4 linked regions of the Methanococcus maripaludis genome follow. Each later gene encodes a partner of the first gene's protein in a complex. Links are inferred from orthologs where the notes say so. Each region holds a gene or a part of one and is shown on either strand. Other genes may lie near its edges. The genes, in order: MMJJ_RS07135, rpl7ae, MMJJ_RS01705 and rpl37A.

Region 1 (7,862 bases):
GTTAATTATCTGACATCTATCATGTCTTTTGAGAATCCCATTTTGATTAGGGTTTCTTCAGCTTTTCTCCTGTGGTCTCCCTGTAACTCGATAGAATCTTTCTTTACAGTTCCGCCGCAGGCACATATATCTTTTAACTTTTTAGCCAAATCTTTTACATCAATCAAGTCCGCATCAAAGCCGTCGACGACTGTCATCAGCTTACCAAACCTTCTTTTAGTTACGTAAACTTTAATTTTCTGTTCTTCCTTTGCAATCTCTTCACAGACACACAAATCTTTTGGTAAACCACATATAGGACAAATCTCTGGCATCAATGCACCTCTCATCTTGATAGACTAATTTTGTTATAAGTATACTGGATATACATACTGATTGATGGTATTTAAAATTATGCTTAAGCATTTTCTGCTTGAGCTTCTTTTTCTTTCATGATTGTTAAGATTCTAGCGATTGTTCTTTTGGTTTCGCTGATCTTACCTGGATTTGAAGGTGCACCGCCTGTTGACTTGTTTACGCCTTCTTTCATTAATTCTCTTTTCAATTCTGCGATTTTTCCTTTCATTTCTTCAACTGAAAGTTCCCTTATTTCGCTAGCTTTTAAGATCGCCATTTACATCACCTTATTCTTGGGATACTTCACTAATTTCACTAACTTCTTTGATTTCGCCGGATGAAATTACAATTTCATCAGGTAATGATACGTCAGGTCTCATTATTTTTACAGTAACTCCAACAATACCGAGTTTTAATTTTGCTAATTGGTGTGACTTGTTTACAAGTGCTTCAGCAGGTTCACCGCAGTGTTTCATGTATCCGTCCATGAACTTTTCAGTTCTTGACCTTTCTCCGGATAATTTTCCAGAAACTATGATTGCAACACCTTTAGCGCCTGAACCCATAACTCTTCTTATTGCTGAGTGAGCTGTTTTTCTAAAGTGCATTCCTCTTTCTAATGAAGATGCGATCTTGTGTCCAACAACAGCAGGGTCTAAATCTGGGTTTTCAACCTGTTTAACTTCAATTTGTGGGTTTTTAACTGAGTATTCTGTTGCGAGTGTTTCAGTTAATTCTTTAACCATTTTTCCTTTTCTTCCGATAACGAAACCTGGTTTTTCAGCGAATACAGTTATTCTTGTTCCAATTGGTGTTTTTTTGAAATCGATGTGGCTGTATCCTGCTCTAACTAATTTAGTTTTAAAGTATTCGTCGATTAATGTTTCGGAAACATTTTCTCCAACAAATGTTCTTTCAATCATTGTTTCACCATTAGTAGAATTCTTCAAGGATTACTTGGATATGTATTGTTTCTTGGTTTTTAGGGCTTGCTCTACCAAATGCTCTTGGCATATATCTTTTAATTGTGAAGCCTCTGTTTGATGATATGTGTTTAATTCTTAATTTTTCTGTGTTTAATCCTTTTTGCTCAGCGTTTTTCTTAGCGTTATCTAAAACGTTTAAGATTTCTAACGAAGCTTTCTGTGGGAATCTACCTGAGTGTGTTCCAATTTTTCCTTTTCTGTGTGGTAAGTCTTTGTTGTGAACTTTGAATGGAACAGGAGTTTCTAATGCGATTACTCTGTTTAAGTATGCAACAGCAGCATCTAATTTCATTCCACTTAATTCTCTGCAAAGTTCAATAGCATGTTTTCTTGATATTCTTAAAGTTCTGCCCATAGCTCTTGCAGTGTTCTTTGGGTCAGCTTCAACTTTGTATTTTAGTTTAGCCATCGTCTTCACCTCAATCGGGTTAGTCTCTCATCTTTAACAGGAGTTTAGCTGTATTGATGTAGTGTACTTTCACGTTTCCAATCGTGTTTTTTATTATTGGATTGGTTTTTTTATTTCCAATCTCTATAACAGGATTATTTTCATGTTTTACATTGATAGAGTATCCCCTATCATCCATATAGTCAATAGCCTTTTTTATTTGCTTAAACTTATTTATATAGTTTATCATAACAATCCCATATTTTGAATTAAAGCTTAGAATGAGTGTTATTTTAAGTTAGGGCTATTTTTCGTTATTTAAAAAATTAGTATTGGTGAAATTAAACGAGTGAAAGTTCAACTACTTCAGCGCTTTCTACATTTTCTAAAGCGTTCATAGCTTCTTCGATAGGGTCCATTCCGCCTTCTTTTTCTTCCATTTCAACCATTACATACACAGTGTAGAGTCCAAATGCGAGTGGTTCGTCAGTTACTCCTCTGCATTTTGCATCGTTTTGTTCAACGAGTTCTTTTAAAGATTCTTTTAAAGATTCTTTTTCTACTTCTGGGCTTGTAGGCATTACTTTTACTTTTGCGATAACTGTAGCCATATTTTCACCTAAGTTTCGTTTTTAGATTAATTTAAGGACCTTCGTATCCACATACTGGGCAACTGTATCCGTTGCTTAATTTTCTGCATTTTTCGCATCTTATGATTTCTGCTTTTCCACAGTTAGGGCACAAGAATTTTGTAGCATTTTCTCTAGCTGCAATTTCTGCATTGCAAGAAGTACATTTTTGTTTCATGTTTCTCACCATAGTGTTTTATTTCAAGGTTATTTTCGTATACGTATCTACTACGCCTTTAAAAATGTTATTTATTCTCTCAGGATGATTTCCGTTAACAACAAAGCACTTAATGCCGTATTCGGATATAAGTTTTGGTAGGTGTTTATCCACAGACGTAAAACCTTTAATCGTTTTTGTATTTATTGTATTTAATAGTTTTCCCTCAGGATATTTATCATAAATTCCGTCGACGTCGGTGGCTATAATTAGTGTTTTAGAGTTTAATAATTTTGCTATATATGCTGCAAATGAATCCGAAGTAACTTCCCAAGAATAGGGCAGTTCATCAGTACTAAGTATAATATTTGATGGAAGTATTATAACTATACTTTCATCTCTCAGGATTTTTTTTGCATCAAACAGATTATCTGCTGTTTTTATCCCCGAAATTTCGGAAAAATAGGTTCCAGTTATATCCGTACACATTGTTGCAAGTTTATGTGCAGAAATATCATTAATTTTTTCATTTTCATGAAGATTTCGAACCACATTTGCGAAATTTCCCCCGCCAGGCATAATTACAACTTTTTCTCCCGATTTTTTAAGATTTTCAAGAATATTCACTGCGTTATTCGTTAAACTTCCGCCAATTTTTACAACGTACACGACTACCACTTATTTTAATATATCAAGATACACTTCTGCCATTTTTATTAAATTTTCTATTTTCACGTGTTCATTTGGCTGGTGTGCAGTTTCGTCTCCAATCCCCCAAACTGCAGTGTTGTATTCTTTTTCTCTTAAAAATGCGGCAACGGTTCCACCACCCATTCCACATAATATGGGTTCTTTATTTAACACGTTTTTAATTGCAGAACCTAGTTTTTTAACAACTTCTGAATCTTTTTTTGTTTCTTCTGCTTTTTCAAGTTTTAAAATCTCGTAAGTTATCGAAATATTTTCTTTTTCAGAAATATCAAAATGGAGAATATGTTTTTCAATTTCATTTTTAAAAACTTCAATATAATTTTCAATATCGTTTAGGATTTCTTTTGGATCGTATTTTGGAATAATTCTGCAGTCAAAGTTTAATTCAACGTATCCCGGAATTGTATTTATGTTTTCAATGTTATTTTTCAAAATTGTGGGTTCAAACGTTGAAAATGCGGGGTTGAATATTGGATTTATGCCAGTATATTTACCGTAGAGTTTATCGTAAAGTCCTTTTCCAAATGAAAATGCGATTAAATCTGCGTTTATTCCATTTTCAGGAACACTTCCATGGCACTGTTTTCCAGTAATTTTAAACTTTATCCATAGTATGTTTTTTTCAGCAATTTCAATAAATTCTCCTTCAGGCATTCCAAAATCTGGAACAATTATTAAATCTTTTGAGCCGAAAAGTTCATCTTCAAAATTATTTACAAGGTAAGATAGACCGTATTTACTGCCGTCTTCTTCGTCAGCTACAAAAATTAGATTTAGATTATATTTTGGATCGATTTTTTCTTCAAAAATCATCTTTAAAAGCAAAAACGATGAAACTATTCCTTTATGGTTGTCTTCACTGCCTCTCCCATAAATTATTCCGTCTTTTATTTCGGCTTTGAATGGGTTGGAGTTCCAGAGGCTAAGGTCCCCTTCAGGAACTATGTCCATGTGTGAAATTATTGTTAAGGTATCCTTTTTTCCAAAATCGTATTTTGAAACGATATTTGGCCTTTCAATTCCGTCTGAATCAACTGAATTGTATTCGATTATTTCGCAATTTTTTATCGAATACATATAACGGTATTCTTTTAGCTTATTTTTTATGTAAATTGACTTTTCTTTTTCCCCAATTCCACCAAAAGTTGGATTTACTGAGTTTATAGATATTAAATCAGAAGAAAGTTCAATAGTTTCATCCAAAATACTTTTCATGAGATTCACCGAAAATTATTTTATATTAAATATCTTAAATTTTTAATCCGACTAATTTACTGAGTCCATTTTCCATACATACTCCATACATAACGTCAGACTTACTTATCATCTGTTCACGGTGAGATATTACAATGAACTGTGAATCTTTCGATGCATTTTTAATCATTTCACCGATTAATCCCGCATTCTTTGTATCAAGTGCAGCATCAACTTCGTCAAGCACGTAGAACGGAGCAGGATTTAGGTGCTGGATCGCAAATAAAAATGCAAGTGCAGTAAGCGACTTTTCACCACCGCTCATTACATCCAGGCTCTGTAATTTTTTGTTCATTGGGGATGCATCAATTAATAAACCGCCTGAAAATGGATCTTCTGGATTTTCCAGACTTAATTTTCCACTTCCCCCAATTTCAGTATATATCTTTTCATAGTTTTCAGCAACTTTTAAGTAAACATCCATAAATACTTCTTTTTTCCTTTTGCTGACTTCTTCAATTAAATGGAGATATTTTTTTTCTTCGTTTTCGTAATCAGTTCTTTTTTCAAAGAGTTCGTCGTATCTATCTACAATATATTGATAATCATCAATAGCACGCATGTTTACAGGTTCTAATTTTTTGATATGTCCTTCAAGGTCGATCTGGTGACTTTCAAGAGCATCTACATCAAACTCTTTTATTTTGGAAGTAATATCTTCAGATATTTGTTCGATATTTTCACAAACGTATAATTTTCTATCTTCTTCTTCAAGCCTAGTTTCATATTTTGCCTTATCAATCGAAAGGCTGTTGATCTGACTTTCGTTCTGGTTAATTCTTCCGTAAACTCTTCTTTTTTCGCCATTTAATATTTCCAGTTCTTTTTCAAACGCTTCTTTCTTTTCAGTAAGTTCTCTTAAATCTTTTGTAAGGTCTTCGTAGCGTTCTTTTTTGGTTTTCAAAATTTCAAAGTTCTTTTCAACATTGTTTTTGTAGAATTGAATGTTTTGTTCAAGAATTGTCTTTTTTTCACTTAATTCTTTGATATTGCTATTTAATTCGCTTATTTTTGGGATTAAAACTTCTTTAATAAGCACTGCATCCCTTTTTATTTCGTTTTCAAATTCATTTTTTTTCTTTTCAAAATTAAGAATAGTTTCATCTATTACCTTGATTCTTTTGGAATGCTCTGAATTTTCAAAAGATGCTATTTCTTCAGAAATCCTTTCCCTTTGGGTTGTAAATCCACTAATTTTTTTAGTAAATTCTTCGATTTTTCTTTCGAGTTCTTCTTTTGAACCTTCTAAATAATCTAGTTCTTCTTCGAGCTTTCGGGATTCCAATTCAAGTTCTTTAATTTTTACTCCATTGTTTGTGAGTATTCCTTCTTTTTTATGTTCCAAATCTTTAATAATCTTTAATCTGCTTTCAAGTTCCATCTTTCTTGTTGAATATGTTGCATTTTTATTTTGAAGGCGTTCAATTTCATCTTTAGTTTCAGATAATGTACCGTCGAGTTCTGAAATCTGCTCTGCAAGTTTTTCAAGTTTGGATGTGTCTATATCAACTTTAATAACTGATTTTTTTCTTGAACGTCCACCAATCATCGCACCGGATGGCTCGATGACCTCACCTTCAAGAGTTACAAATCGTGCTTTGTGATCTTTTGATAAGGTTTTTGCGTAATCTAAATTTTCAACAATGATCGTATTTCCAAAAACATATCTGAATAAGTTTTCATATTCCGGTTTAAATTCAACAAGATCAATCGCCCTTCCAACGATCCCTTCATCATATAGATAAAGAGCTTCTGGTCCATTGATCCTATCAAGTGGTAAAAATGTGGTTCTACCAAGATTATTCTTTTTTAAATACTGAATTGCTCTTGCACCATCATCCATTCTTTTTACAACGATGTAATTTAGCCTGTTTCCACCTGCATTTTCAATTGCAGTTTTGTATTCTGCATCAGTTTTTCCTAAATTTCCTGCAATATCCACTACTCCAGGTAATTTTGCTTCAAGAACACTTTTTACGGCCCTATCAAGGCTGAAATCTTCCATATCTTTCATTGCCTTAATTTTAGCATTTTCTTTTATGTAATCGGCATGAGATTTATCCAATTTTTCCTGGTACTCTTTTTTATTTTCTAAAAGTGTTACAACTTTCTTTTTAGAGTATTCAAGTTCAACCGCAACATCCTCAAGTTCTTTGTACAGGCTTTTAGTATCTTCATGTTCTGAACGTATTTCTTCAAGTTCTTTTTGCAGGGTTTCGATAGTTTCTTTATTTTTTGTTAAATTAAATGATTTTTTGTTAATTTCATTTTCAAGAGCATTAAATTCATTTTTGAAATTGTAAAGTTCGTTCTGACTTTCATTTATTCTTTCAGATAATTTTCGCTCCTGCTGTTTCAATATTTCAGTCTGAGTTTCACTTTCTTCAACCTTTGACTTCAACTTCTTCTTTTCAGTTTCAAGATTTTCCATTTCAGTTTTTAAAGTGTTAATTTCCGCTTCTTTTTGGAGTGTTTCGGTCCTTATGGTTTCTATTTTTTGTCTAGTTTCTACTAAATCCTGTCCTTTTTTTTCGGATTGCGAATTTACATTTTTCAAGTCATCGAGAGCTCCGTTTAAGGACTTTTTGTCGTTATCAACGGTTACTTCCATTTCTTTAATGGACTTGTGAAGTTCCATTATCTCTTCATTTCCTTTTTCATTTAGCTCGTTTATCAAATTTTGAAGCCTATTTCTAATATCGTTTGATTTTGCATCGTATTCAGAAATTTCCTTTAAGAAACAGACTTTCATTTCTTTGAGTGCTTCAATTTCTTCTTTAGTTTTTTCCAAAATTCCGTTTAAAAATTCAATTTTTTTAGAAGTTAAAATGTATTTTGTTGCTTTTAATTCTTCTGTTAATTTAACATGAGTTTCAGCATCTTCTTTTTCTTTTTTAAGTTTTTCCAGATTGTTTTTTACTTCATTAATTCTGATATCAATTTTTTCAATGAATTCCCTTGCTTTTTCAAGTTCTTTTTTTGCTTTTTCCCCTTTTTCATCGAATTCTGCGACACCACTTATTTCATCGATAATCTTTCTTCTTTCATTTGGTGTGGTATCTATAATTTTTATCAGGTCTCCTTGGAGGATAATGTTAAATCCATCAGCACTAAGGGATATTTTTCCAATGACATCTAAAATTTCAGATTTTTTTACTTTCTTTCGTTTTTCTTCCTTTACGGTTTTTATTTCCCCATTTTCCTTAACTTCCTTTTCTTCATTCCAAATCAGGTAGTAGTTGTTATCGCCGTTTATCTTAACTTTTCGCGATATCCCAACCTTATCTGAATCTACAGGCATTTTTCTATCTTTATTATCAAAAATAAGCGTAACTTCTGCGAAATTTTCCCTTTTTCCATTATGATAAGTAATAAGCTGGTTAAATTTACCTGCACGAAGC
Region 2 (4,386 bases), 970 kb from region 1 along the record:
TGCCTGGCACCACAGATCTGATGCATTTTCATCAGTTGGAACATTAATTGGTGTTGTTGGCGCAAAACTTGGGTATCCAATACTTGATCCCATTGCATCAATAGTAATTTCATTATTTATTGCAAAAATGGCATTTGAAATATATTTCAAAGCATTAAACCAGCTTCTCGATAGGGCGGCGGATTCAAAAACTATTGAAGAAATTAAAAAAATAATTCTTTCGGTTGACGGTGTTTTGGAGATAGATGTATTAAAAACGAGAATTCATTCAAACAAAATCTATGTTGACGTTGAAATTTCAGTTGATAAAGATTTATCATTAATTGAAGCGCATAACATCTCTGAAAACGTCCACTCACAAATTGAAAGAAAATTAAAAAGAGTAAAACACTGTATGGTTCATGTGAACCCGTATTTAAAATAATAAGTTAACTTAAACTTCCTACAACCTTTTCAAACATTAATTCGGTCGGATCTTCCAAAGTTATTCCGTTGTTTCTTTTTCCAATATTATCCATTACGTGATTTACGATTTCGTCTAAGTCTCTTGTGTGAATCATCCTTTCTTTTTCAATTAGGTAATTATCAACACCCAGAAGTTTTTCAGGATAGCATGAAATCGTTGGAACTCCCAAAACTGCTGCTTCACGGTTCATCGTTCCGCCAGCTCCAATCATTGCATCTGAATAATAAAGTAAAGATATTGCATCGATTGTTTTTGGAACAATTACACCCATTGATACATATTTTTCCCTTTGATCTTCATCTCTTGGAAATGCAACAATATTGCAGTCCATTTGACTCTTTAATTTATCAATTATCATTGGAATAATGTCTTTTTTCCCGTTACAGTACGAAGAATTTGGCCTTGGCCTCATTATTGTTATAGGCAATGATTCATCGATATTTAACTTTTCCTTTATCGATTCATCAATTGAAAAAGAAGAATTTAACCTTGAATTAACATTAGAAACTTCACACGTTCCTTCAAAAGAATCGATGTATTTTCCAAAAGAACTTCCGTTTAAAACCAGCTTTGTGCCTTCTGGACAGATTATGTCGTTTACAAGGGGGACTGTTAATCTATTCTGTGCACTTGCGTGTTCATTGTCTAAAACAAATATTGAATGGATATTCATTCCAAAAGCTACTCTTGGAAGCTCTACTGAGTGTTTTGCAATTGCGATTTTTGGTTCCAACTTCTTTGCAATTTTTGTGAGTTCAATTACTCTTTTTGAAGAATTTATGAGCTTTTCTTCTAACGAATCTGCATGGTTTCCAACAGAAATATAATCATAACCATAAATGTCGATTAAATCTTCTAAACTTTGAAATTTTCTCGCTGTTATATAATATTCAATTCCTTCCCGGTTAAACTTGTCAATTAACTGCGAGAAATAATGAATATGAGGGGAATTTGTTAAATCGATCCATACATCCATAAAATCACCAATATATCTCTACTGGATCACTAAAATTATTCTATTTAGCAATAATATTGAATCAAAAAGTTCTTAATAAAGTAGCACTGTTTTATATATAATTATTGGTATTTGAAATTTATTATCTTTTGTATGGGAGATTATGATTGTTGTAGGGATTGATCACGGCACATCCGGAATTACCGCATGTGTGATGGAAAACAAAACTGTAAAATCTATTTTTAAGATGAAAAGAACCGAAATAAACGAAAATTCTTTTTTAAAAGAACTTGAAAAACATGTTAATTTAAATGAAATCGACCTGATGGGTGTATGCTACTCTATGGGCGATGGAATAGCTAAAATAACGGATATAAAACGGGTTGAAAACAGGGGTGTAATTAACCTTGAAGGAATTGGAAAAAAAATTGGTGGCGGAACGAAAGTTTATGATGAAATAAAATCATCAGATATTCCAGCAATTGTTATTCCAGGACTTCACAATAGCGTAAAAAGTATGGATAAAAGATTTAACGCCCTTTTTTCGCATATTGCATCTCCTGAAAAAATATCCATCTGCTACAATGCATACAAAACGTTTGGTTTTGAAAATTTCATTCTTTCAGACATTTCTTCAAACACAGTTACGCTTTTAATAAAAGACGGTAAAATATTTGGCGGATTTGATGCTTGCGTTGGTGCTGTTGGAATATTACACGGGCCCCTTGATCTAGAATTAATTAGAAATATCGATGCAAATAAAATCACTGCAAATGAAGCTTTTTCAAAAGCAGGTGTTGTTAAAGTTACAGATTCTTACAAAGGCGTTGAAGATACAAAATTTGAAATTATGAATAACTATAAAAAAGACGATAAATGCACTTTGGCAGTTGATTCACTCGTTTTAAGTGTTTCAATGGAAATAAATTCGTTAATGTTTTTAACACCTGAAAGAAATGTAATTCTTGCAGGATCCATTGGAACATGGGAAAACCCGAACGTTTCTGAAATGATAAAAGAAAATATCGATGGAAATGTTCTTGTTTTAAATGGGGAAAGTGGTGCAATAGGCAGTGCAATGATTGCAGAAGATATCCTAAATGGTAAAAAGGAAATTCTTGGAATACCGGTTGATTTTTAAATTTTCTAAATTTCCAGTAGATTACACCATAACTATTATATACCACTTTTCAATATATGGTAGTTGCCGCTCTTTTAAAACCATGATGATATGAGTGGGCGCCATCCGGATAAAAAAATTTTTTTAAGTGATGAAGGAGGTCATAATATGGCTGTATATGTTAAATTTGAAATATCACAAGAACTCGAAGAAAAAACTGCGGAAGTAGTTGCTAACGCTGAAAAAATCAAAAAAGGCGCTAACGAAGTTACAAAAGCAGTAGAAAAAGGAATTGCAAAATTAGTTGTAATCGCACAAGATGTACAACCTGAAGAAATCGTTGCACACATTCCAGTAATTTGCGACGAAAAAGGAATTGCATACTCATACAGTTCAACAAAAGAAGCTTTAGGAAAAGCTGCTGGTTTAGAAGTACCTACATCAGCTATTGCAGTTGTTGCTGAAGGAAGCGCTGACGAATTAAAAGATTTAGTTGAAAAATTAAATGGATTAAAAGCATAAGTTTAGCAGCTAACAATTAAATAAAATCAGGTGATTTAAATGGCTGATGATATGGTATACCAGGAAGCAGTGGCTGCTGAAGTTATCCAAGTTAACGGAAGAACAGGAGTTACTGGTGAAATTTTCCAGGTAAGATGCAAAATCTTAGGTGGAAAAGACACAGGAAGGATTTTAACAAGAAACGTGAAAGGACCTGTTAAATTAGGCGACCTTATCATGTTAAGAGAAACCGAAAGAGAAGCAAAACAACTCGGTAAAAGAAGAAAATAATTCCCGCTAGGTGATTACAATGGAATGGAAAACATGTAGCTTTTGTGAAGGCACAATTGAACCTGGATGCGGAAAAAAATACGTTAAAAAAGACGGTTCAGTTATGCACTTCTGTTCATCAAAGTGTGAAAAAAATTTCAAACTCGGAAGAGTTGGAAGAAAATTAAAATGGACTAACACTTTCAAAAGAATTAACAGAGGACAATAATTCCTCTAAATCTCTTTTAATATTTGTTTTGAATTAAAATTAACTTTTTTGAAAAATATTTTAAAAATTTAAAAAAAAGAAATTAGTGTCTTAATTATTCGACTGTTATTTTATAGATTATTGTATTTATAGAACCTTCAACCCCTTCCCATGAGCGGTAGTAATCAAATGTTAGCTCTACTTCGCCTGATTCAGTTGCATTAAAAGTCCATTCGTGAACTCCACCTGCACCAACGATTCCATCATCTGTTTCATCTTCAATGTATTCGTCAGACAATAATTCTATTTTATCATCATCACTTATCGAATAATTCCAAGTGTAGCCAGTTGTAGGGTTTTCATCAAGTTTTATCGATATATTTTCCCCAATAGCAACTTTTTCATTGATAGTTTCTATTTCAACGTCTGTAAAATCTTCCACTGGTTCAATATATGGTTCAAGGTATGGATATTCATATTTTGGTAAATTAATCGTTTTTACAGTTTTCCAAGTATTTTCATCAATTACGTGTATTTCATAGTTTGAAAACGTGTAGAGATAGTCTCCAATATACAAAGACCTTAAAACGCTGTAGTCTTTGAAAACGTCATCTTTAACCATTTTAATTCCACTTTCTTTAACTTCGAAAGCGTATGCGTGGCTTCCTGCGGGAAGTACGAGTATTTCTTTTTCAGCATCCCACAAAAATGCATGGTGTTCGTAAAGGGCAACTGACCAGTACTCGTTTAATGAATATTTTGAAAGTTCTTTTGGATTTTCAAGATCAGTTGCATCGAATAATGAAATTTTTACCATATTTGAATCGTCTTTTCCAATCCCAATTAATTTATTATTTCCAATTGGA
Region 3 (7,776 bases), 970 kb from region 1 along the record:
AATAACTATAAAAAAGACGATAAATGCACTTTGGCAGTTGATTCACTCGTTTTAAGTGTTTCAATGGAAATAAATTCGTTAATGTTTTTAACACCTGAAAGAAATGTAATTCTTGCAGGATCCATTGGAACATGGGAAAACCCGAACGTTTCTGAAATGATAAAAGAAAATATCGATGGAAATGTTCTTGTTTTAAATGGGGAAAGTGGTGCAATAGGCAGTGCAATGATTGCAGAAGATATCCTAAATGGTAAAAAGGAAATTCTTGGAATACCGGTTGATTTTTAAATTTTCTAAATTTCCAGTAGATTACACCATAACTATTATATACCACTTTTCAATATATGGTAGTTGCCGCTCTTTTAAAACCATGATGATATGAGTGGGCGCCATCCGGATAAAAAAATTTTTTTAAGTGATGAAGGAGGTCATAATATGGCTGTATATGTTAAATTTGAAATATCACAAGAACTCGAAGAAAAAACTGCGGAAGTAGTTGCTAACGCTGAAAAAATCAAAAAAGGCGCTAACGAAGTTACAAAAGCAGTAGAAAAAGGAATTGCAAAATTAGTTGTAATCGCACAAGATGTACAACCTGAAGAAATCGTTGCACACATTCCAGTAATTTGCGACGAAAAAGGAATTGCATACTCATACAGTTCAACAAAAGAAGCTTTAGGAAAAGCTGCTGGTTTAGAAGTACCTACATCAGCTATTGCAGTTGTTGCTGAAGGAAGCGCTGACGAATTAAAAGATTTAGTTGAAAAATTAAATGGATTAAAAGCATAAGTTTAGCAGCTAACAATTAAATAAAATCAGGTGATTTAAATGGCTGATGATATGGTATACCAGGAAGCAGTGGCTGCTGAAGTTATCCAAGTTAACGGAAGAACAGGAGTTACTGGTGAAATTTTCCAGGTAAGATGCAAAATCTTAGGTGGAAAAGACACAGGAAGGATTTTAACAAGAAACGTGAAAGGACCTGTTAAATTAGGCGACCTTATCATGTTAAGAGAAACCGAAAGAGAAGCAAAACAACTCGGTAAAAGAAGAAAATAATTCCCGCTAGGTGATTACAATGGAATGGAAAACATGTAGCTTTTGTGAAGGCACAATTGAACCTGGATGCGGAAAAAAATACGTTAAAAAAGACGGTTCAGTTATGCACTTCTGTTCATCAAAGTGTGAAAAAAATTTCAAACTCGGAAGAGTTGGAAGAAAATTAAAATGGACTAACACTTTCAAAAGAATTAACAGAGGACAATAATTCCTCTAAATCTCTTTTAATATTTGTTTTGAATTAAAATTAACTTTTTTGAAAAATATTTTAAAAATTTAAAAAAAAGAAATTAGTGTCTTAATTATTCGACTGTTATTTTATAGATTATTGTATTTATAGAACCTTCAACCCCTTCCCATGAGCGGTAGTAATCAAATGTTAGCTCTACTTCGCCTGATTCAGTTGCATTAAAAGTCCATTCGTGAACTCCACCTGCACCAACGATTCCATCATCTGTTTCATCTTCAATGTATTCGTCAGACAATAATTCTATTTTATCATCATCACTTATCGAATAATTCCAAGTGTAGCCAGTTGTAGGGTTTTCATCAAGTTTTATCGATATATTTTCCCCAATAGCAACTTTTTCATTGATAGTTTCTATTTCAACGTCTGTAAAATCTTCCACTGGTTCAATATATGGTTCAAGGTATGGATATTCATATTTTGGTAAATTAATCGTTTTTACAGTTTTCCAAGTATTTTCATCAATTACGTGTATTTCATAGTTTGAAAACGTGTAGAGATAGTCTCCAATATACAAAGACCTTAAAACGCTGTAGTCTTTGAAAACGTCATCTTTAACCATTTTAATTCCACTTTCTTTAACTTCGAAAGCGTATGCGTGGCTTCCTGCGGGAAGTACGAGTATTTCTTTTTCAGCATCCCACAAAAATGCATGGTGTTCGTAAAGGGCAACTGACCAGTACTCGTTTAATGAATATTTTGAAAGTTCTTTTGGATTTTCAAGATCAGTTGCATCGAATAATGAAATTTTTACCATATTTGAATCGTCTTTTCCAATCCCAATTAATTTATTATTTCCAATTGGATGTAAATAAGTAGAATATCCAGGAATTTTCAGTTCCCCTAGTAACTCCGGATTTTTTGGATCGTCTAAATCAATTACAAGTAACGGATCCGTCTCTTTATATGTTACAACATATGCTTTATCCCCCATAAATCTTGCAGAGTATATTCTTTCTCCTTCTTCAAGACCAGTCACTTTTCCAATAACATCCATATTTTCATCGAATACGTAGATGTTATTTGTTTGAATATCTCTAAATCTCCAGTCATTTCCAATTGTTGTTGCAATTCTTAAATTTCCTTCGTATTCGTCCATTGAAAAGCTGTTTAAAATGGTTCCAGGAACTTTTCCACTTGTTACTTTGAAGTCATCGAGACTTATTTTTGCAATACCTGTTCCTTCAAGTTCTTCCCAGTGTTCTTTCAAATAAATTTCATAATCATTTTCAATTTCATTTTCTAAATTATTTATTTCTTCTGAGGATAGTGTTTTTATGTAATCTTCGAGAATTTCAGTCATCTGTACGTATTTTGCACTGTCTCCAAAATCAGTATTTGAAAATACTCGATCAAGTTTGTCTGTAACTTCTTTTGGGAAATATTTATCAGCATTTTCCGCCACAAACTTCATCATCAGTTTATCTTCATCGTAATCCAGTTCATAAGCAAAATAAATATTTTCTTCTGAAACATATATTGTATTACTGTATGAACCAACCAGTGCAGCCGTATTTTCAATTTCTCCGCTTTCAACGTTTATTGATGAAATAATATACGTTGTTTCAAAGTTTTGGCGAATAATTTCGGGAATTACTGGAAGATAAATATCATCGTATCCTATTTTAACGTTATTCCAGATTATTGGCCCGGTTATTCCATATTCCTGAATTATTATGTATAATTCACCATCAATTAATCTTGAATCAACATATGACCCGTTTAAATCTTTTGCCCAGACCAATTCAGGCGTTTTTGGATTTGAAATATTGTAATTTTTAATTCCATCATAAGTAATTACGACTAAATTATCCCCTTCAAGGTAAAGATTGCCACCATCAGTGATATTTCCAATTACCTGAGCAGTTTCAGGAGGTAATGCATCAATTACGTAAGTACTCTGCCCACCATAATAATTAACCCATGCTGGACTTTGCGTCGTGTAAAATATATATTTTCCATTTGTTTTTACAATATCAGCTTCATCAACGCCCACTACCTGAACATTTGTCTCGGAATACCTCGCATCGGAATACCCAGAATCCCTTAAACTGTCTTCATTGGCAGTCGCATAAGTTATATCCTCTTTTACTGCAATATTACTGCTACCATAATAATAGCCTGAATCAGATGCCAGTTTTAAAAAATTATTAAAATTTCCCTCTGAATCTGCGGGAACCATATCAAAGTCTCCAGTATAACTTATTCCAGAATCGTTTTCCGGGTTATAAGTTAAAAAAACTGCAGAAGTTACTAAAATTAGCCCTAAAATAATAATTATATTGCGATTCATAAAATCACCATTTATATTAATAATAAACAATGTGTATTAACACTTAAAAATAGTTTTTAAATCGTTCGGTGAGTTCCGAACAGTTTTTAATTGAAAATAAAAAAAATGATTAATTTGATCTGTATGTTATTTTCGAAATTACGTGATATGCGATGAGTAAACTTATTAATATCAATCCTGTACCGATTAAAAGATTTAAATCAGAATTAACGACATTTACAGATTCTGAAATCCTGCAAGCCGTTACTTCAAATTCAGCACTTTTTAGAGCATCGTTTGTAGCCTGAAAAGTTGAATCCATTAACTGCATTTTGCTTCCAAGTTTAAGAAACAATATACTGTATAAACCGCTTAAAAATACGATTACAGACATCGGGAACAATATAATCATTTTTTCAAGATCATTCATAATTAAATACTGTCCTTTTTCCGTTAATCCATAGTATACCCATTTTCGACCATCTTCATTCTTTTTTACAAGCTCTCCATCAACCAGTATCGATAAATGTTCATGTACAGTTGATTTGGATAGTTTCAGACTTTTTGAAAGTTCTGTTACTGTGTAATTTTTATTTCCGAGTGCTTTTAAAATGGATATTCTTGAACGCGAAGATAGTGCTTTTAAAAATTTTTTATTAACTTCAAGACCTGTCATACTCAACCACTTAATAAAATTTAAGAAAAAAATAATTTATTATTCTTCTTCAGAGTCTTTCCTCTTCTTCCATCTTCTATATAAAATGTACGCTACAACTGCTAAAACGATAATTAGTCCAATAAATGTATAGTTAGTTCCTTCCTGTTTTACCTGGCTGTTAGCGGGATCCAGTTCAAATTCCTGTGTAATGGTGAATTCTTCGTGGTATTCATTAAAGTATGTCAGTGTTGCAGTGATATTTGTTTTTGAATCTCCAAAAACTTCTAATTCGTATATTCCAGAATCTGAATCATCTTCTTCCAAATCTCCGATATATCGAATATAGTTATCGTTTAATTCAACTGCACCATCAATTTCAAGTACGCAGTGCTTTAATTTTGAAGTTCCCCTGTTTGCAAGCGCAATTGTTACTTCCTGACCTCCAGAAATTGCTTTCACACCATCAAGATATAAAAACGGCTGGTTATCAAAAATTGTACTTTTTACTTTCAGATTTATCGGAATTGATGAAGTATATTCTGCACCATCTTCCCCAATCCATTCAATATTTGCATTTATTGAATAAATCCCATCTTCAGTCGTTGGAATTGCGTATGCATCAACTGTTATCAATTTCTGGGTTTGAGGGGATAGTGATTCCAAATAAAACGTCGTTGGTCCAACAATGTTTAAATCACTTGTTCCAGCTAAATTTAGCGTTAAATATTTTGCAGTTCCAGTTCCCTGGTTTTTAATATATACTTCAAGCTCTTCAGATTCTGAAGGGTTTATGGGGTTGTTATCGTCTAAATTAATTTCAAATTTAGCAATACCATATATTGGAACGTAATATATTTTTGTTAATGTTTTTTCTCGTTCATTTGGTTCGTCTCCTAATTCATATTCTGTTGCAGTTACAGTAACATCAATTCTATACTCGTCAGAAGGTGCATTCTCGCTTACATGTATTTTAAAGTATGCCGTATCACTTTCGCCCTCGTTAAGATGTGAAATTTCAGCTACACCTGTTTCAGGGTTTACTTGCTTTATTTCAAACGGATAATGTGGGCTTATCTCTACTTTTATATCCTTTAACTGCTTATCGTAGTTGTCGTTAACCACTTTTATCCAGATGTTTACATCGTCTCCAGGATGTATAACGTTTGGATTTGTTTCACCAAATTCAGAATTATCTACAACATACTGAGGATCATCCACAGATAATGCATAAGAACTTGTTAATAATGCAAATACAAGTAATAATAGTCCAGACTTAGCCAAAAGTCTCATCATATCACTCTTTTTAATTTTTAAGGTTGGATGTTATTTAACAAAATCATATATTAACTAACAATTACATTATCCCACCAACCATCTCAATTTTTTTATTTTGTATTTTTAGTTTTAAAGAATTATTCCAGTATTTTCTAAATCTTATCCTTTGGTTTATTCATCTTGAAAGTACTGAAAATTCCATATCTGCATAAAATTTTACCATTCAGCACTTAAGCCTCTTTTTTAACAACTTCGGTTTCAACAACCTCTCCATCCTTAACCTTATCGATTTCGAGAATTTCACCATCTTTCATCCGAATAACCTTTGTAGCGTATTTTATCATGTAGTTATCGTGAGTAACCATTACAATCGTCATTCCTTCGTGGTGTAAGTTCTCAAGTATCTCCATTACCTGTTTACCACTTTTACTGTCAAGATTTCCCGTAGGCTCATCTGCAAACAGTAGTTTTGGATTATTTGAAAGGGATCTTGCAATTGCAACCCTTTGCTGCTGTCCGCCTGAAAGTTGTGAGGGTTTATAATTTTCTCTTTCACTAAGACCTACGATATTCAATAATTCTTTAGCTCGTTTTTGTCTGAACGTTTCTTCTTTTCCATCCAGTGTCATAGGGAGTTCAACATTTCCTAAAGCAGTTAATGTCCCGATTAAATGGAATTGCTGGAATATAAATCCACTAATCTTTCTTCTAAATACTGCACGTTCATTTTCGTTCATTTTCGTGGTTTTTTTACCTTTTATGTAAACATCGCCTTTTGAAGGGACATCTAAAAGACCCAAAACATTCATTAATGTGGATTTTCCACAGCCACTCGGGCCCATTATCATTACAAATTCCCCTTCTTCAATTTTTAAATTAACCCCTTTCAAAACGTTGGATTTAGCTTCACCAACCCCATAAGTCTTGATTACATTTTTTGTTTCTATTAATATCATAATTATTCCCCTCTCAAAGTATCAACAGGGTTTAATTTTGCACCGCTTCTTGCAGGGAAATAACCGCTTAATATTCCAACTACAAATGAAAATACTAAAACTCCTACAATTAATTCCCAGGAAATCCATGCTCTAATCAATCCATATCCCGAAATTGCTGCGATATACTCGATAGCTTTTGCAATTAATATTCCAAGTATCGTTCCAATAATTCCGCCGAATAATCCTAAAAATCCAGCTTCAACTACAAATATTGAGAGGATTGTATTGTTTTCTGCACCGAGTGCTTTTAAAATTCCAATATCTTTTCTCCTTTCTAAAATACTCATGTGCATTGTGTTTGAAATTCCAACTGCTCCAACAAGAAGAGAAATTCCTGCAACACCAACTAAAAATATTGTTAAAACACTGAAAATACTGCTAATTGATTCAGCAAGCTGTTCTGCAGTTAAAACTGAGAAGTTTTCGTCCCCTCTTGAATCTTCAAGTTCGTCTTCAATATCTTCTGAAACTTTGGTTACATCTTCTCCGTCTTTTATTTTAACCATAAACATGTTGTACTCATCATCCACATCAAAAACCTCTGATGCAGCTTCATAAGGTATTACAATAGAATTATCGTCGTCAGGGTTTCCAATCTGTTCTAAAATACCCACAACTTTGTACTTTTTATCATTGATTTCAATTTTATCCCCAATATCTATTTCTCTATCGAATGTATCGTGTGCAAGGCTGTAACCAATAACACAGGTGTATTTATCGCTGTCTTTCATCCACCTACCTTTTTCAAGCTCATAACCATAAGCTTCTGTAAAAAATATCTGGTAGGTTGAAGATTTCGTTGCAAAAACACTCGAATAATACTCCTGATCGTGATAAGTTACCTGTGTTCCACCAAACCACCCATACAATACAACATCAACACCCCTAACGCCTTCTACTGCCTTTAAATCTTGATCATTAAAATTTTTAGACATTGCAATACTTGTGATCTGCTGTGAGGGGTATACGGTAATAACACTGGCCCCTGCTTTGGATATTTCTTCAGTAATATAATTCTGAACACCATACCCAAGAGAGATCAGACTAACTATTGCTAAAATGCCTATAACAATACCAATTATTGTTAAAAGACTCTGTGTCTTTTTTTGAGTTATGTTTCTTCCCGCAAAAGAAACAACGTCTTTTGGTTTCATTGATTTTCACCGGGTTTACCGATTGAAATTTGATAATTTAAATAAGTTCACTTAAACGAAAGAGTTTAATCATTATAAAATAGGTAATCTTGAGTTTATATTAGTTCTGACTT
Region 4 (8,016 bases), 550 kb from region 1 along the record:
TCTGTTGAAAAATGTGGACTCGAACTTGCAGACTTTTCGGCGACAACTGTTTCTGAATTGAAAAAATATTTACCGGATACATCAGGTATTTCAAATCCATTGGATTTAATTGGGGATGCAGATGTCAATAGATACAAACACGCATTTGAGTTGGTTGAAAATGATCCAAACGTAGATGGATTACTCGCAATATTAACCCCTCAAGGAATGACTGATGCTCTTGGTGTTGCTAGAGAACTTGTAAAACTTAAAAACTACATGATATGTAAAAAAGATAAAATTCCAATTGTTGCCTCATTTGTTGGAGGAACTTCCGTATTAGAAGCAAGAAGCTACTTACAGGAAAAAGGAATTCCTTCATTCATCTGCCCAGAACTTGCAGTTCACGCATTGGCTTGTTTATACAGACAAAGCCACCTCATGGACAAATACGACAGCCCTGAATACTTAAATGAAATCAGAGCCGAAATTGCAGAAGCTAAAACTAAAAACCCTGAAAAAATTGATGAACTGCTTGCAAATGCAAATGAAAGCAACTCAAAAGAGTTTTTAAAATTGAATGGATTTGCAATCCCTGAAAAATTTGTTGCCACAACTAAAGAAGAAGCTAAAGAATACGCTGAAAATTTAGGAAAAGTAGTAATGAAAGTTGTTTCAGCAGATATTTTACACAAATCAGATGCAGGTTGTGTTATAATCGATCCTAGTGATGCATCTGAAGCATTTGAAACGATAATGAAAAATGGGGAAAAATATTTGTTTGATAGAAAAATCGATGGAATTATCGATGGTGTCTTAATCGAACAGTTTGTCACCGGAAAAGAAATTATTATTGGTGCTAAAAGAGATCCAGTATTTGGGCCTGTTGTTATGACTGGGCTTGGGGGAATATTCGTAGAAGTTTTAAAGGATGTTTCCTTTGGAATTACCCCGATAACAAAAGAATACGCTGGAGAAATACTTCACTCCCTAAAATCATATAAAATCTTAGAAGGAGTTAGAGGCGAAAAAAGAAGCGATATCGAATTCTTAAAAGAATTGATCGTTAGAGTTGGAGTTTTAATGGAAACTTATGATGAAATAAGTGAAATCGACATCAACCCTGCATTTATCAAAGAAGAAGGCCAAGGCGGATTCGTTGGAGATGCATTAATTATAACAAAATAATACAATAAAAAATAGAAAAAAATAAGGTATGCTGTCTTTAATCCCTATTTAGGGTTCTTAAATTAACAGCATCCACCTGCTCCTTTTACTGCCAGGTATTTTCCGCTGAAAACGGATTTTTTAACGATGATATATACTTCGTTTAATACCTGTCTTGCCATTTTGTCGATAAAGATTCTAAACTCTTCATCGTAAATTTTTTCATCTGTTTCAAGGATTTTACTTGCTGTGTCAATCCCGAATTTAGGACCCCCTCAACCAAATCCTTCGAAAAACACGATCAAGTCTTTTGAACCCGTATCGCTTATTTTTTCGTTTATAAATTCCATTGCTTCTTCAGAAATTGTTACAGGGATCATACTATCACCTATCTGTACATGAATATATTAGATTTTCTAATATATTAATATATAGCGGAAGTGTGTTTCGGAGGATAAAAAGATAGATATATATAAAAATTCAGCGAAAAGTAGTTATTATATCCGTTAATTTACAATTCATACTTATTAATTTAAATTTTGGAGGCAATTATATGCAACAAATGGTTCCAGCATCAGGATACGATAGAGCAATAACAATATTCAGCCCTGAAGGAAGACTTTATCAGGTTGAATATGCTAGAGAAGCAGTGAGACGAGGAACTACTGCTGTAGGAATTAAGTGTAAAGATGGAGTGGTTCTCGCAGTCGATAGGAGAATTACAAGTAAATTAATTGACGTTTCATCAATTGAAAAAATATTTCAAATCGACGACCATATTGTAGCTGCTACATCAGGTTTAGTTGCGGATGCAAGAGTTTTAATTGATAGAGCGAGAATCGAAGCTCAGATGAACAGGGTTTCTTATGGTGAAGCAATCACTGTTGAAGCACTTGCAAAAAAAATCTGCGACATTAAACAGGCATACACTCAACACGGTGGTGCAAGACCATTTGGTTTAGCACTTTTAATTACTGGAATCGACAGACACAGTGCAAGACTGTTTGAAACTGACCCAAGTGGAGCTTTAATAGAATACAAAGCTACAGCAATTGGTTCTGGAAGGCCTATCGCAATGGAAGTTCTTGAATCAAAATACGACGAAAATATGACTGTTAGCGAAGGAATGGAATTAGCACTTTACGCTTTAAGTAAAACTACTGAAGAATTAAAGCCTGAAAATATTGATATGGCCATAATAAAAGATTCTGGAAAATTAGTTGAAAAAATAAGTGTTAATGAAATTGAAAAAATCGTAAAAGCAGTTTACGAAAAAGTTAAGGCTGAAGAAGAGGAAGCTGAAAAAAATAAAGGCGAAGAAGATAGTGAATAAGTTAAATTAAGATAAATTGAGAATAAATACCTGAAAAAACCCAAATTATGGTTTTATTTAATGCGGGGAAAGGTATATAAATAAAAGAAGGGATAGATATGGTGTCATTGGACAATGCTGTTATAGCAAGGCTTCAATCACATGGGGAAAAATTCGAAATACTCGTGGATCCATACTTGGCAGCTAAATTTAAAGAAGGACAGCCAATAGGCATCTCAGAAATCTTGGCCGCTGAAACGGTTTACAAGGACTCTGGAAAAGGAGAAAAAGTTCCAGAAGACGTACTTTTGAAGATTTTTGAAACGTTAAATCCTTTGGAAATTGCAGAACAGATACTAAAAAAAGGAACTGTTCAATTAACAGCTAACCAGCGAAAAGAAATACAAGAACTAAAAAGAAAGCAGATCGTGTCGATAATTTCAAAAAACACGATAAACCCCCAGACTGATACACCTCACCCGCCTAAAAGGATTGAAAACGCTATGGAAGAAGCTAGACTCAGTGTTGATATTTACAAAAGCGCTGAAGAACAAATTCCTAAGATTATTAAGGAATTGAGGAAACTTTTACCCATTAAGTTTGAAAAAAGGGATGTTGCAGTCAAAATTCTTGGAGAATTCGCTGCAAATGCCTACCACACACTTCATGAATATGGCGCAACTAAACAGGAAGAATGGTTGGGCGATGGTTCGCTTGTTCTTGTAATCGAAATTCCGAGTGGTATTGAAAACGAATTTTACATGCATTTGAACAAACTTACAAAAGGAACTGTTCAAACTAAAGTACTTAAAAGATATGAATAATCAATTTACGGATAGAAACAGGTGAAATAATGGTAGAATTTAGCCACACTAAAAAAATTGGTTCAGCAGGAAGATTTGGATCAAGATACGGTAGAAAAATCAGAGTAAGATTAAGAGACGTTGAAATCAAACAAAACAAAGATTACAAATGCCCTGTTTGTGCATTCCCTAAATTAAAAAGAGCAGGAACCTCTATCTGGGTATGTGAAAAATGCGGTGCAAAAATCGCTGGTGGAGCATACACTCCTGAAACTGGTGCTGGTAAAGTTGTTACAAAAGCAATCAGAAGAGTTATTGAAAGTAAAAGTAGAGAAATCTAATTTAATTATTTTTAAACCATTTATTTTTCATTTTAAGCTTTTTTAGGTGATATTATGGCAGAGTACAGATGTTCCAACTGCGGAAAAATCGTAACTCTTGATGAAATAGGATTAAAAGCTAAATGCCCTCACTGTAGTAACAGAGTTTTGATAAAATTAAGACCTAAAATAGTTAAAAAAGTTCAGGCAAGATAATGATAATTACGACTTCCAGAAAACCTTCTCAAAGAACCAGAAGCCTTGTAAATGATTTAGCGAGGGTTTTTAATTTTAAAATATTAAACCGAGGAAAAATTCCTCTCTCCGAGCTAATCGAAAATAAGGACGATATGATAATTGTAGAAGAACTAAAAGGAAACCCTGGAAGGCTCAAAATATTTAATTTTGAAAATAATAAAATTCTTTCTATGAACTTATCCTTAAAACTTCAACGGGAAGTTTCAGGAAAAGCATTTAAAAATTCTGGAAAACTGGGTTCAAAGTTTGATAAAAATACTGAACATTTAAAAGAATTCTTCTTTGAATACTTATTCAAAAAATTGAGTAATTATAAGGAAGAGAATTCTGAAGTTGTAATTACCTTTAAAACGGTTGATGAGTCCACATTTTACATTGAAGTTCACAAAGGCTCAGAAAATATGGGTCCGAGTTTGAAAATAAAAACTGTAAAAATACTCGATATTGAATAGTGTTATTATGACATATCCCAAATTTACATTAAAATTGACTTTTGAAACTCCAAAAAAAGCCAGAATTATTTATGAATCTGTTTATCCAGAACATGTCGCATCGCAAGTTCGATCAAAGTGCAAAATGGACCTTTTTGAAAATTCAATTATTATTTCGTGCATTTCTGACGAATTGAGTATCTTAAAAGCGTCTATTTATTCATATATTCGTTGGATAAAAGTTGCAGAAAGTATATATAAACTAACAGAAGATGAATAATAATTGGTAAATAAAATTAGTTTAAAAATAAATTAAACCTAAAAGAGGATTGAAATCATGGAATTACCTGCAAACGTTCAAAATCAATTAATGCAATTCCAACAACTCCAGCAGCAGTTACAAATGATAATGTACCAAAAACAGCAGTTTGAAACACAATTAAAGGAAATGGAAAAAGCTATTGAAGAAATGGAAAAATCTGATTCCGAAGAAGTATTTAAGATGGCTGGTGGAATCCTCGTTAAAAGAAACAAGGCTGAAGTAAAAGAAGAATTAAGTGAAAAGATAGAAACACTCCAGTTAAGAGTAACTACCTTTGAAAAACAAGAAGAAAAAATGCAGAAAAGATACACTGAATTACAAGAAAGCCTCCAAAAAGTAATGGGTCAGGGCCAATAAATTAATTTTTTACTATACTCTTTTTTAAGGTCTGTTTATGAAAAAAAAAATTGAAATATTGAAAGATTATCTAAAAAATGATGATATTATATTTCTATGTCACCATAACGCAGATCCTGATGCAGTTGGTGCTGCAATCGGTTTAAAACAGCTTGCAAACAGCTTTTCTAAGAAAAAATCAAAAGAAAAAAATTTAAAAATATCTGCAGATTCTGTAAGTAAACTTTCACGATCAATACTGAAAGAATTAAACGAAAAAATTGAAATTATAGAATATCCAAAATTACCAAAAACTGTTTTTTTAGTTGATACTTCTTCAATAAATCAGGTAACTGTAAATTCAGAAGAACTAACTAATTCAGATGTTATTTTAATAGATCATCACAAAAAAACCGATCTTATAAATTTCTGCAAATTTTATATTGTTGATGAAAATTCAACTTCAACTTGTGAAATTGTAGCAAATTTATTCAGAGAAATGAAGATTTACCCTCCAAAAAATATCCGAATAGGGCTTTTATGCGGTATTTTGTATGATACAAAACATTTGAAAATTGCAAAAGAATCAACCTTTAATATAATCTCGTGGTTGATGAAAGATGTATCTTTTCAAAAAGTACTTTATCTTTTAAGCCAAGAAAGTGATCCAAGCAAAAGAATTGCACATTTAAAAGCTTGTAGCAGGATGGAATTAATGGAACTTGATAGCTACACTATTGCAATATCCCATGCAAGTTCTCATGAAGCTTCCTGTGCAAAAACAATCGTAAGTATTGGGGCAGACATTGCATTTGTTGTTGCTGCAAGAAAAAGGGATCGAGAAATTAGAATAAGTGTGCGCTCAAGAAAAGCAATTTCAAAAAAAATCCACATGGGGGCCCTTATGGAAAAAGTTGCAAAAATTTTAGATGGGCAAGGTGGAGGGCATGCTGAAGCTGCTGGCTTAAATGCCCCTTGGAACAAAGAAAAAACTAAAGAAGAAGCAGTTGATTCTGTTCTTTCTGTCTGCATTAAGTCTCTTGAAGAAGAATTAAGTGGTGTAGAAAATGTCTGAAAAAAGCCTTGAAAAAAATGAAATTTTTGATTCATACTTTAAAAATTTAAGTGATCGGGAAAGAGCAGTTTTTGAAGGGGGTATTTCACTTGGAGCACTTTTCCACCAATTTGTTGGAACACCTGTTAGCGAAAAAACTAAAAAAAGTTTAGAAATTGCAATGTCTGAATCTTTGAAAAACCAGCCATTTATTGAAGATGTTTCTGTATCAATTGTTGGAATAATCGAAGATGGAAAATATGTTTCATTAACTGGCGAAATGCTTGATGTATCCCTAACTGTAAAAACTGAGAAAAACCGTGCTCTTTTAAGATTAAAATACATTAAAGAACTCGATTATCCATTAATGTACGTTGAAAAAATTTAAAAGGTGAAACTCATGAAAGTTGCAGTTCCAATGGATATGGACACAATTTCAGACGCTGATTCTGCAAAATATTTTTTAATATTTAAAATTGAAGAAAAGGAAGTTGTTGATACAAAAACACTATTAACTCTTGAAGAAATGTTAAAAGAAAAACCAAATGCAATTATCGTAAACAAACGCGAAAAATTTAATGGAAAAATGGAAAATTATTTTTGTGAAAAAAACGATGTTGACGTTTGCATTTTGGAATTTATCGAAGGAAATTTAGAAAAAATTGAATAAATTTTATTTTTATTGATATCCTTTTAATTTTAATCCATAACCGTACTCCCAAGATTTAAAATCTTCTCCTGCAAGCATGTCGATTATTGATGGGTAATTATCCGCTTCTTCATAGTACAGGTTATAATCACTTCCCAAAACATACCGGGTACCTTCTGCTCTTGGGGGCGTTATATAATTTATTCCTACTGTTTTTGATAAAGAGTAAATATTTGTTGTTGGTTCTATTGAAGCATATTTCCTAACACGGAAATTATCGAAATAGATATCATAAGCATCTATCAAACTTCCTCCTGAAGTACCCAGTTCAAAATAAGTTCCGTATTTCTCAAGATTCTCTTCTGAAATCATCCAATCGGGTTCATTGTCAGATATATAATCTTCCAAGGTACAATATTTTGCCTGAATATCGTCATCTAAAACTTCCAATTTAATTGTATACCATTCATTTTCAAGAGGAGCATTGAAGAAATCTGTTCCAACGTATGTCCGAAGTACATTATTATAATCAACAGGATATTCTTTGGAAAGTCCGAAGAAAATATCGAATACTTTCAAATCCCATATTAAATTGGATCCAGTAAGGGTAAATAATGCGCCATGTACGCTACTCATGTCAACTGAATAAAAAGCATCAGGGTGGGTTGTAGTTTCTGCCAAATATTCAGGGTCTGCAAAAAATCCAAGCATTGTATAAGGGCCAGGAGTGCTATCATGGAATGCAAAATAACCCATTGAATCAACTTCCACAATATACTCACTTAAACTTGTATTTTCTGTGGAGATCATTCTGGCAATGTCTGGTGCATCCTGACATGTTATAATATTTTCATTATAAAGACTGTTTGAATATATATTTGAATTGGAAATATACTCCCAATCCCCCCTGTAAACATTCCATTTTGAATAGAGTGAATTACTATCCTCAAAATCATCAAACATTTCAAATACTCTATTACCATTGCTTTCTGAAATTTTTGGATATGTTGACAAGATATATACTGACGTGTTTATATTCGCATCCAATATTGGAACTTTTAACCACAACACTGATGTTCGATCATTGTCATCGTCACTATAATCCCATACTTCAACCCAATAAGGGATATAATTCCCATTTTCGTCATAAAATCTAAGACCTTCTCCAGTAGGTTCTATTGAATAATCAAAATTAGAGTCGTTAAAAACCACTTTTACCTGAAAATCATACAGTGTTTCTGCATTAGGATTAGATACGTTTATTACTCCGACATATGTAGGTTTTATGTAATGGTAAGCATCCAAAACCGTTTTTACAGTGGAATATTGAAATGAAGAAATATTTTCTTCTTTGATAACGCCTTTGTTTCCTTGGATTTTATAAT

What was found.
Region 2: MMJJ_RS07135 (region 1) and rpl7ae share a complex: the UniProt entries of both Methanocaldococcus jannaschii proteins name them as parts of the 50S ribosomal subunit. The link is inferred for Methanococcus maripaludis from one-to-one orthologs.
Region 3: MMJJ_RS07135 (region 1) and MMJJ_RS01705 share a complex: the UniProt entries of both Methanocaldococcus jannaschii proteins name them as parts of the 50S ribosomal subunit. The link is inferred for Methanococcus maripaludis from one-to-one orthologs.
Region 4: MMJJ_RS07135 (region 1) and rpl37A share a complex: the UniProt entries of both Methanocaldococcus jannaschii proteins name them as parts of the 50S ribosomal subunit. The link is inferred for Methanococcus maripaludis from one-to-one orthologs.

What each region holds. Positions count from the first base shown.
Region 1 is NZ_CP026606.1:1,302,312-1,310,173, forward strand. What follows is about bases 1-2,758. They hold MMJJ_RS07135 (50S ribosomal protein L22), read right to left. Parts: upstream 1,732-2,758; coding sequence 1,270-1,731; downstream 1-1,269. Other genes in these bases: yciH (stress response translation initiation inhibitor YciH), read right to left, coding at 6-314; rpmC (50S ribosomal protein L29), read right to left, coding at 398-613; MMJJ_RS07130 (30S ribosomal protein S3), read right to left, coding at 624-1,259; MMJJ_RS07140 (hypothetical protein), read right to left, coding at 1,751-1,909; MMJJ_RS07145 (elongation factor 1-beta), read right to left, coding at 2,052-2,321. Outside these bases: more of mfnE, read right to left, coding at 2,759-3,174; MMJJ_RS07160 (M20 family metallo-hydrolase), read right to left, coding at 3,175-4,422; chromosome segregation protein SMC, read right to left, coding at 4,457-7,862. UniProt on the Methanocaldococcus jannaschii protein: This protein binds specifically to 23S rRNA. It makes multiple contacts with different domains of the 23S rRNA in the assembled 50S subunit and ribosome.
Region 2 is NZ_CP026606.1:326,077-330,462, forward strand. What follows is about bases 1,673-4,386. They hold rpl7ae (50S ribosomal protein L7Ae), read left to right. Parts: upstream 1,673-2,709; coding sequence 2,710-3,063; downstream 3,064-4,386. Other genes in these bases: MMJJ_RS01690 (methanogenesis marker 12 protein), read left to right, coding at 1,673-2,562; MMJJ_RS01700 (30S ribosomal protein S28e), read left to right, coding at 3,103-3,333; MMJJ_RS01705 (50S ribosomal protein L24e), read left to right, coding at 3,353-3,541; MMJJ_RS01710 (beta-propeller domain-containing protein), read right to left, coding at 3,636-4,386. Also shown: MMJJ_RS01680 (cation diffusion facilitator family transporter), read left to right, coding at 1-424; MMJJ_RS01685 (DUF354 domain-containing protein), read right to left, coding at 429-1,442; more of MMJJ_RS01690, read left to right, coding at 1,585-1,672. UniProt on the Methanocaldococcus jannaschii protein: Multifunctional RNA-binding protein that recognizes the K-turn motif in ribosomal RNA, the RNA component of RNase P, box H/ACA, box C/D and box C'/D' sRNAs.
Region 3 is NZ_CP026606.1:328,351-336,126, forward strand. What follows is about bases 1-2,672. They hold MMJJ_RS01705 (50S ribosomal protein L24e), read left to right. Parts: upstream 1-1,078; coding sequence 1,079-1,267; downstream 1,268-2,672. Other genes in these bases: MMJJ_RS01690 (methanogenesis marker 12 protein), read left to right, coding at 1-288; rpl7ae (50S ribosomal protein L7Ae), read left to right, coding at 436-789; MMJJ_RS01700 (30S ribosomal protein S28e), read left to right, coding at 829-1,059; MMJJ_RS01710 (beta-propeller domain-containing protein), read right to left, coding at 1,362-2,672. Also shown: more of MMJJ_RS01710, read right to left, coding at 2,673-3,599; MMJJ_RS01715 (winged helix-turn-helix domain-containing protein), read right to left, coding at 3,709-4,254; MMJJ_RS01720 (COG1361 S-layer family protein), read right to left, coding at 4,294-5,526; MMJJ_RS01725 (ABC transporter ATP-binding protein), read right to left, coding at 5,742-6,467; MMJJ_RS01730 (ABC transporter permease), read right to left, coding at 6,470-7,663. UniProt on the Methanocaldococcus jannaschii protein: Binds to the 23S rRNA.
Region 4 is NZ_CP026606.1:747,050-755,065, forward strand. Bases 2,045-4,956 are described here. They hold rpl37A (50S ribosomal protein L37Ae), read left to right. Parts: upstream 2,045-3,311; coding sequence 3,312-3,602; downstream 3,603-4,956. Other genes in these bases: psmA (archaeal proteasome endopeptidase complex subunit alpha), read left to right, coding at 2,045-2,479; MMJJ_RS04015 (ribosome assembly factor SBDS), read left to right, coding at 2,578-3,282; MMJJ_RS04025 (DNA-directed RNA polymerase subunit P), read left to right, coding at 3,657-3,797; MMJJ_RS04030 (rRNA maturation protein), read left to right, coding at 3,797-4,291; MMJJ_RS04035 (KEOPS complex subunit Pcc1), read left to right, coding at 4,299-4,550. Also shown: MMJJ_RS04005 (acetate--CoA ligase family protein), read left to right, coding at 1-1,167; more of psmA, read left to right, coding at 1,700-2,044; MMJJ_RS04045 (DHH family phosphoesterase), read left to right, coding at 4,987-6,003; MMJJ_RS04050 (dihydroneopterin aldolase family protein), read left to right, coding at 5,996-6,370; MMJJ_RS04055 (NifB/NifX family molybdenum-iron cluster-binding protein), read left to right, coding at 6,383-6,652; MMJJ_RS04060 (DUF2341 domain-containing protein), read right to left, coding at 6,662-8,016. UniProt on the Methanocaldococcus jannaschii protein: Binds to the 23S rRNA.